4 regions of the Pseudoneobacillus rhizolycopersici genome follow, and region 3 is predicted to be linked to each of the others. Evidence: predicted binding sites of a transcription regulator. Region 3 holds the regulator's gene; each other region holds the start of a gene.

Region 1 (2,190 bases), on a different contig from region 3:
CACCATAATCTGGACGCATAATGTCATCATTTTCATATTGGATGGAACTAGTTTTAATTGACATTTTTGCGCAAAATTTCTTAAAGTTATCTGGCAGTTTTGTTGACCAAAGAACGGTTAAGTTTGGTTCAGGTGCAGGTCCTAAATTATCTAAGGTGTGTAAGAATCGAAATGAGTTTTTTGTTACTAGTGGTCGACCATCTAAAGTAATACCACCAATGGATTCTGTTACCCAAGTTGGGTCTCCGCTAAATAATTCGTTATAGTCAGGAGTTCTGGCAAATTTCACGAGACGCAATTTCATAACAAAATGATCGACGAGTTCCTGGGCTTCTACTTCGGATAATGTTCCGTTTTGTAGATCGCGTTCAATATAGATATCTAAGAATGTGGATACCCGCCCAAGGCTCATGGCTGCTCCATTTTGCTCCTTTATCGCGGCTAAATAAGCAAAATATAACCATTGAAATGCTTCTTTTGCATTATTAGCAGGTAAGGAAATGTCGTAACCATAAATCTTTGCTAATTCTTTTAGTTCTTGTAAGGCGCGAATTTGTTCTGAGACTTCTTCACGAAGACGAATCGTTTCCTCAGACATCACTTTACTTGTGGAACTCAAATCTCTTTTCTTTTCTTCAATTAAAAAATTGACACCATATAGTGCGACACGACGATAGTCTCCGATAATACGGCCACGACCGTAGGCATCTGGTAATCCTGTAATTATACCTACTTTCCGAGCTAACATCATTTCATCGGTATAGGCGTCAAAAACACCTTGGTTATGAGTTTTACGGAAATCTGTAAAGATTTTTTCGATTTCTTCGCTCATTTTGTACCCATATGCCTCACAGGCCGCTTTCGCCATCCGGATACCACCATAGGGCTGTAAAGAACGGTTAAAAGGTTTGTCCGTTTGAACACCTACTACCTTTTCGAGTTCTTCATTTAAGTAGCCTGGTCCGTGTGATGTAATGGTGGAAACTGTTTCAGTATCCATTTCAAGAACGCCACCATTTTCACGTTCTTGTGCAGTTAATTGCATTACTAGTTCCCAAAGTTTATTTGTTGCTAGTGTTGGTGGTGCTAAAAAGCAATCATCACCTACATATGGTTGATAATTATTTAAAATAAAATCACGAACATTCACTTCTTTTTTCCAAATACCTTGGTTAAAGTTTGTCCATTGGTTCATTGTTCTCACCTCATAAATTTATAATACAGTTTAACTGTGATAATCATATAACTTATACAACAGATTATAAGTGAAGAAATTCACATATGAAATAGGTTAACACTACCTATTTGTTAAGAAATTGTGAAAACAAGGTTAATTCACAACTTAGACACAAGTATCACATAGTGAAAAAGAATTTATTATGTACGTTCTGTAGTTCTGTATTATTATTTTTTTGATTTTTTTCTAATCTGTTATATAGTAACAACTTTGTTTTTACCATTAAAGAAACTAAAAAAAACAGAAGGAGATATAAACCCTTCTGTTTCTAATATCAAGTTTAATCAACATTAATATACGCAATCATTGGTCCACTTTGGTCTTTTGTAGAATGGATTTCACAAATTAATCGGTATGTCCCTTCTTTGTTAAACTGTAGGGGTACGACTGTTTGTTCCCCTTTTTTTACTGTCCCTTTTATGTTCGTTCCTTCAATATAAAATGGATGTTCAGCACCATTTACACCGTATATTGTAAGGTTAACCTTTTCACCTTTTTCCATCATAATGGTACCGGGATCCCAACGATACGATTCGATTTCTTTTCCAGATGCTGTTTTTGTTTTAAACTCACCGGTGACTAAATGAATTTCTCGTATCTTTACATCTACTTTTGCATTCATCGCCGGCACTTCTGGTGATTTGATAATAAACCAAACTGAAGCTGCAAGTGCAGATAAAATACAGACAAAAAACATTAAAAGAGTACGTTTTTTTAACACAATAAATTTCAAACTTTTTTCCTCCTTTTCAATTGTAGAATATGAATATTATGCTTGTTCATGCTTGTCTTCAAATATATATGCGGAGGCCGTGTTAAATACTATTAATCTAACGAAATATAATAAATTATAAGAAAATTATTCTATTATTGTTGTTTTATATGTTATACACTTACAATATAAAGGTTTTGGAGGGATAAAAATGAAAGCGGAAACAAAACGGGTAATTAAG
Region 2 (2,190 bases), on a different contig from region 3:
CAGAAATGGTACCTATGTATTCGTTATTTAAATAAACATAATAAACGGTTGTTAAGCTCTCTTTCGCTAATGGATTAGCTGCAACCCCAAATACCAATGATGTAGTAAGCAGGGAAGAGATGGCGATTTTCTTTGCCTTTGGGCTGAACATTCCCTTTAAACGCCTGGGAAGATTATTTATAAATGATTTTATCATTATTACTTTCCTCCTAAACTACGAAAATCAATCAACTATCTCGTAATCTAGTGCTATTTCACTATTGTTAATTATTGCTACGATTTTAGCACCCCTTAACTTTATCATAAAAATACTGAAAAAAGTTTAATAGTCTTTATAATGTAACAAAAATGTATAAAAACTGACATTTTGTTACGATATTTGGGAAATATTTGGAATTAATTTGTTTGAAAATTTCCACTAGACTGATAGTAATAAATGCCTAGAACCGCATGGAATCTAGATAGTTAGTGGGAATCACCTTTTCATTATGAAATAGGACAAGTTACCGAGTCAAACCGTATAGGCTTATCCTATTATTACAATTATGTTACAAAAGTAACGTTTTAGTGTCTTATTTTGTTATAAACGAGTTCAAGTATGAAAGATTGAGGCAATGTTCAATACTTTGCCATTTTCTTTTTGCGATATTGTGAATACTTTCACAATATCAACATTAATGACTCAGTTTATAGTATATTTACAGTGTAATCATTAATTAATTATTATTTTATTGAAAGGGAGCGATTGATATGTTAGTCAAATGGTTAAGAAATAGCAAGGTTTCTGCCGCCCTATTCGCCGCTCTAAGAATATATTTAGGATTTGCCTGGATGACTGCAGGATTTCATAAACTAACTGGCGGATTTGATGCTAGTGGATTCTTAAAAGGAGCCGTTGCCAATCCGGTTGTTGGACCAGATGGAGTGGTGTACGGAGGATGGGTATCTTTTCTTGAAAGTTTTGCCCTCCCAAATGCGGATCTGTTTAACGTACTCATTCCTTGGGGAGAATTCTTGGTCGGTCTTGGTTTAATTCTTGGATGCTTAACTACTGCTGCTGCTTTCTTCGCTGTCGTCATGAACTTCAGTTTCCTATTATCAGGTACTGTGTCTCACAACCCAACTGATATATTAATGGGAGTATTGATTATGATTGCTGGTTACAATGCAGGGGTATTCGGTTTAGACCGTTATGTCATTCCGTTCTTCCGCAAACGTTTCGGTAAAGAAGTTCTCGGCAACAAGAATCTGGCGTAACAAAAAAAGAGGTTGATTCTTAGGAATCGACCTCTTTTTTGATGGCTCAGGACGGAATCGAACCGCCGACACAAGGATTTTCAGTCCTTTGCTCTACCGACTGAGCTACTGAGCCATGATAATTATTTTCCCCGCTTAAAGGGTTCCTGCTGATAAATCTTCGTCCCGATTTCAGAAAGCATATTCAAGATGCGGTTCAATCGGTACGCTGAAGCTTATTCCATGTAGCTTATTCGGACGTGCTCTACCGACTGAGCTACTGAGCCATGATAATTATTTTCCCCGCTTAAAGGGTTCCTGCTGATAAATCTTCGTCCCGATTTCAGAAAGCATATTCAAGATGCGGTTCAATCGGTACGCTGAAGCTTATTCCATGTAGCTTATTCGGACGTGCGCTACAGACTGAGCTACTGAGCCAAATTTAAATGGCGGTCCCGACGGGAATCGAACCCGCGATCTCCTGCGTGACAGGCAGGCATGTTAACCGCTACACCACGGAACCAATTATTATATTATTTATACTATACACATAGCTTATGAAGGTTAACTGTCTCTTCCTCTGCTAGCCTATTCAGGAAGCTGATGCGTCGAGACAACTCGTAGCCCTTTCATGGGAGTGTCGCTCGTCGCTACACCACGGAACCAGATATTATGTATAAATAGCTGCCAGCTTCAAAACCGCGCTTGTCAGTTCCTAACTGACAGCTATAAGCCAATGACCCATACGGGATTCGAACCCGTGTTACCGCCGTGAAAGGGCGGTGTCTTAACCGCTTGACCAATGGGCCATATTTAGAGAGTGAGCCATGAAGGACTCGAACCTTCGACCCTCTGATTAAAAGTCAGATGCTCTACCGACTGAGCTAATGGCTCATATTGATATTCTATTTATGACGACGCTTTTTATAATAGCATGATAGTCTTAATAATAGC
Region 3 (2,190 bases):
TGACCTGTAATAAAATCATTTGGTTCACCTCTGTTTTTCTATCTCAAGTGTATCTTAAACGCCTTTTATCGGCAATAATAGTAAATATGTGAAGATTCATACAAACAACTCAATACAGATACCAAAAAATAGTGTATGATATTTAGTGGGGAGGAGTCCGTATGTCAGATTTTACTCATTTTAATGAAGAGGGCAGAGCGAAGATGGTCGATGTCAGCGATAAGCCTGAAACAACAAGAACAGCAATCGCACGCTCAAGCATTCGCTTAAACCAAGAAATCTATGAAAAAATAACGAATCAGATGATGAAAAAAGGTGATGTACTGGCGGTTGCCCAAGTAGCGGCTGTAATGGCCGGAAAAAAAACCTGGGAAATCATTCCGATGTGCCACCCAATTCCTTTAACGGGAATTGATATCAGCTTTTCATGGGAACCACAGGATGATGTTTACATTTTACATATACAGGCTACCGTAAAAACAAAAGGGAATACCGGAGTGGAGATGGAAGCGTTAACAGCTGCATCTGTTTGTTCACTAACCGTTTATGATATGTGTAAGGCAGTTGATAAAGGTATGGTGATTGGTCCAACATACCTTGTAGAAAAAACCGGTGGAAAAAATGGTGATTTTAAAAGAATTGGCCATATAGAATAAAATAACAGCAGTAGAAAAATCATCAAGGTAGGGGATGGGATGGTTTATGAGTAATGAGATATTAAAAATACCGCAAGCAACGGCAAAACGACTGCCACTGTACTATCGATTTTTGAAAAATTTATATTCCTCGGGTAAACAGCGCGTTTCTTCAGCTGAGCTTAGTGAGGCAGTAAAAGTCGATTCAGCAACGATTCGCCGGGATTTTTCTTATTTTGGAGCTTTGGGGAAAAAGGGCTACGGTTATAATGTCAATTATTTATTAACATTTTTCCGGAAGACATTGGATCAGGATGAGCTTACAAAGGTTGCCTTAATCGGTGTTGGGAATTTAGGTACAGCTTTTTTACATTATAATTTCTTGAAAAACAATAACACCAAAATTGAAATGGCTTTTGATGTCGATGAGGGTAAAGTAGGCAAACCTATCGGTGAAATCCTCGTTCACAATATGAATGATTTAGAGGCAAAAATTGTCGAAGCCGGCATACAGGTAGCTATTTTAACCGTACCAGCACCTGTTGCTCAAAGTATTACAGATAGACTTGTACAAGCAAATGTCAAAGGGATATTAAATTTTACCCCTGCTCGTTTAAATGTACCAAGTTCGATTCGTGTGCACCATATTGACTTAGCTGTAGAGTTGCAATCGTTAATTTACTTTTTAAAACATTACTCAACCGATGAGACAGAGTTAGATGAAGAGTAGAAAAAATGAGTCCAGTGATTGGACTCATTTTTTCGTTGATGCTTTTATTTTAAAATGAATGGCAATCATTTTTAAACCGGCCCCTAAGTCAAAGGTAGCTAAAATGATTAACAGATAGGAGAAAAATCCCCAGCCTTCCTCTTTGACATTATTGATGGCAAAGTAGGTAAATAAAACTCCTAATAATAAATATAGAAAACCGGAAAAGATAGGTGTTTGTCTCATTTGAACCTCCAATTAGAACAACAGGCTGATAAAGCTTTGCGCTTTTTCAGCATCTTGAATCATTTTTTCAATTTCATCTTTATAAACCGACTGAAGCAGTACAACAGCCGTATTCATCATTACATGGGCAAATATGGGCACCCAAATCTTTTGTGTTCTCACATATAAAAACGCAAACGTGAATCCCATTGCTGAATATAGCAATATATGTTCAAGTTCCATATGGGCTAACGCAAAGATAACCGAACTGATTAAGGCCGATAAGAAAAAGTTTAACCTTTTATGAAGTGTCCCGAAAATAATTTTGCGAAAAATAATTTCTTCCAGAATTGGCCCAAGCACTGAACTGACAAAAATCATCGCAGGGAAGGCTTCAATAATTCGAATGATTTGTTTGGTGTTTTCTGAGCCCATTTCGATTCCAAGTATATTTTCGATACTGGCAGCGAATGTTTGAGCAAAAAAGGCCAAGAATATCCCGATAATCGCCCAAGGAAGTGCGTTGTTAGAAAAAAGTGGCGATCTTGCATGAAATAATTCACGCATTTCTTTTCGCAATAGGAATAAAACGATAACTGTAGCAAGGGAGAAACTAGCGAC
Region 4 (2,190 bases), on a different contig from region 3:
AACCATCCCTTTTCTTTATGCTTGAACTTGTTTTTGCCGTAATGCTTTTGGAATGTAAACGCAGAATGGTTCACTTTCCAAATAGTCTCCTGTCATAGCATAGGCACGAGAACGTGATCCTCCACATACATGTCGGAATTCACATACCCCACATTTCCCTTTATAAAGATCAGGGTTACGCAAAGATTGGAAAATTGGAGATTCACGATAAATTTCTGCTAATGGCTGTTCACGTACATTCCCTGCTTTTACAGGTAATAATCCGCTCGGATAAACATCACCAACATGAGAAATAAAGACAAATCCATTTCCATCATTAACTCCTTTAGGCGCGCGGCCTAAACCATCAATTGAACCAGTTAATCCTTGTTGTGTTAAAGCATCAAGATATTGGATATCCTCTTTGCTTTCTTTTGCCTCTCGCATCTTTTGTTGAATGACAACACGACGGTAATGCTGTGCAGCAGTTGTTTTAATATCAAACTTCACTCGCTTACTAAGATTATTCAACCATTGGAATACTTTTTCATGTTCAACCGGAGAAATCATATCTTTTTCCTGACCTCTACCAGTTGGAACTAAGAAAAATACACTCCAAAGGACACAATCAAGTTTTTCGACTAATGCAGCCATTTCATCCAAATGGTCGTAATTATAACGGGAAATAACTGTATTAATCTGAATCGGTAAACCAACCTCATGTAAATATTTGATACGTTCCATTGTTAAATCAAATGAACCTGCTGTCCCACGGAAATGGTCGTGGATTTCAGCTGTGGGACCATCTAAACTAAATGCCCATCGCGCTAGGCCGATTTCTTTCGCTTTTTCAATTGCCTCTTTTGTTACATTTGGCGTTGCACTTGGTGTCATCGAAACGCGTACACCTTTGTCTATGGCGTACTTGGCAATATCAAAAACATCCTCACGCATAAGTGGATCTCCACCAGTAAAGACAAGCATCGGGTTGTTCATTTCATATATTTGATCAATGAGTTGCTTTCCTTCTTCAAATGTTAATTCACGTGGGTCGCGACGATATTGGGCTTCAGCCCGACAATGTAAACACTTTAATTGGCATGCTCTTGTTAATTCCCATATAACGATAAACGGATCTTTATTAAAATCTCTGCTAAACATTATGAATTGCCCCCTTTTACAAGGCCATTGTATAAGTAACTGCCTTTATAGGAGTATTATAAATCACCGAATTAGGCGGAAAAGTGAACTTTCTCACACATTGGTTTCATTTAAACGGGGAAACAATGTCCGTTTTGTGAAAACCTCCGGATTGATGACCGTTTTTACTAAAAAACCGATAAATTATAACCAAAAGCAGAATTAATGCCCTTTTTAAGCAAAAATTTTAAAAAAGAGTCACTTCAAACAGATTTTGGTGACTCTTTTTACCCATAAATAAAAAAACGGGCAACAATACCCGTTTTTCACTATTATGCTATTGTTAAAACCTCAAATTCCGCAGCTAGTTCAATAAAATGTCCCATCGAGCTAATACTACCAACTGTTAACTTTTCCTCTAGCTCATAATGGTCGACACAGGTTTTGCAAGCAAAAATGGAGACCCCTTTGTCAGCCAATTCCTTAAGATGGACTGAAACAAAGGATTCATCAGTTAAAGTAAACACACCGCGGTTCATACAAAAAACTGCATGAGGTAGCTCCTCACGTTGCTTTAGCAGGGTGAAAAAAGTTTCCAATACGGATTCTCCTAACTGCACATCACCTTCACCTAATTTATCAGAACTAACTAATATCACTTTGTTTCTCATGATTAGCCTCTAATCCCTAGGGCAATTTTTGCATATCTAGACATGCGATCTTTTGACCAAGGCGGATTGAAGACAATACTTACATCAACATCATTTACCTCAGGAATATCGGCCAATGCACGTTTAACTTGATCAACGATGGTACCTGCTAATGGGCAGCCCATGGAGGTTAAAGTCATTGTAACCTTGGTAAAACCATTCTCGTCCATTTCCACATCATAGACCAAGCCAAGATTGACAATGTCTACGCCAAGCTCTGGGTCAATGACAAGCTCCAGTGCTCCCATAATATTTTCCTTTAATTGTTCATCCATCATCTATATTTCCTCCTAAAAGTTTATTTGTGAGTTTCCACTTTCAATGAAAAATGGATATGAAACCAATCCACCATTCTTAACAG

The links. The regulator Rex, encoded in region 3, represses fermentation and respiration genes when NADH is low (regulators of the CRP and FNR family bind a similar motif). The targets are predictions, from matches to a motif close to TTGTGAAATATTTCACAA.
Region 1: a site for Rex is predicted at 1,264-1,281, ahead of pflB (formate C-acetyltransferase). Genes of this name have one in related genera too.
Region 2: a site for Rex is predicted at 649-666, ahead of ACX9YW_RS20725 (DoxX family membrane protein). Genes of this name have one in related genera too.
Region 4: a site for Rex is predicted at 1,222-1,239, ahead of ACX9YW_RS07290 (TIGR04053 family radical SAM/SPASM domain-containing protein). Genes of this name have one in related genera too.

The regions. Positions count from the first base shown of each region.
Region 1 covers NZ_JBTOOE010000001.1:364,551-366,740, reverse strand. The annotation lists gene pflB (formate C-acetyltransferase) at 1-1,195, opposite strand, end outside; gene ACX9YW_RS01860 (cupredoxin domain-containing protein) at 1,518-1,970, opposite strand; gene hutU (urocanate hydratase) at 2,161-2,190, shown strand, end outside.
Region 2 covers NZ_JBTOOE010000030.1:9,595-11,784, forward strand. The annotation lists gene ACX9YW_RS20720 (peptidoglycan DD-metalloendopeptidase family protein) at 1-196, opposite strand, end outside; gene ACX9YW_RS20725 (DoxX family membrane protein) at 751-1,257, shown strand; tRNA gene ACX9YW_RS20730 (tRNA-Phe) at 1,300-1,372, opposite strand; tRNA gene ACX9YW_RS20735 (tRNA-Asp) at 1,684-1,759, opposite strand; tRNA gene ACX9YW_RS20740 (tRNA-Glu) at 1,974-2,045, opposite strand; tRNA gene ACX9YW_RS20745 (tRNA-Lys) at 2,058-2,130, opposite strand.
Region 3 covers NZ_JBTOOE010000029.1:36,813-39,002, reverse strand. The annotation lists gene ACX9YW_RS20625 (ABC-F family ATP-binding cassette domain-containing protein) at 1-19, opposite strand, end outside; gene moaC (cyclic pyranopterin monophosphate synthase MoaC) at 162-656, shown strand; gene ACX9YW_RS20615 (redox-sensing transcriptional repressor Rex) at 703-1,365, shown strand; gene ACX9YW_RS20610 (YdiK family protein) at 1,390-1,590, opposite strand; gene ACX9YW_RS20605 (CPBP family intramembrane glutamic endopeptidase) at 1,603-2,190, opposite strand, start outside.
Region 4 covers NZ_JBTOOE010000005.1:54,167-56,356, forward strand. The annotation lists gene ACX9YW_RS07290 (TIGR04053 family radical SAM/SPASM domain-containing protein) at 16-1,140, opposite strand; gene ACX9YW_RS07295 (DsrE family protein) at 1,452-1,790, opposite strand; gene ACX9YW_RS07300 (metal-sulfur cluster assembly factor) at 1,793-2,104, opposite strand; gene ACX9YW_RS07305 (prolyl oligopeptidase family serine peptidase) at 2,128-2,190, opposite strand, start outside.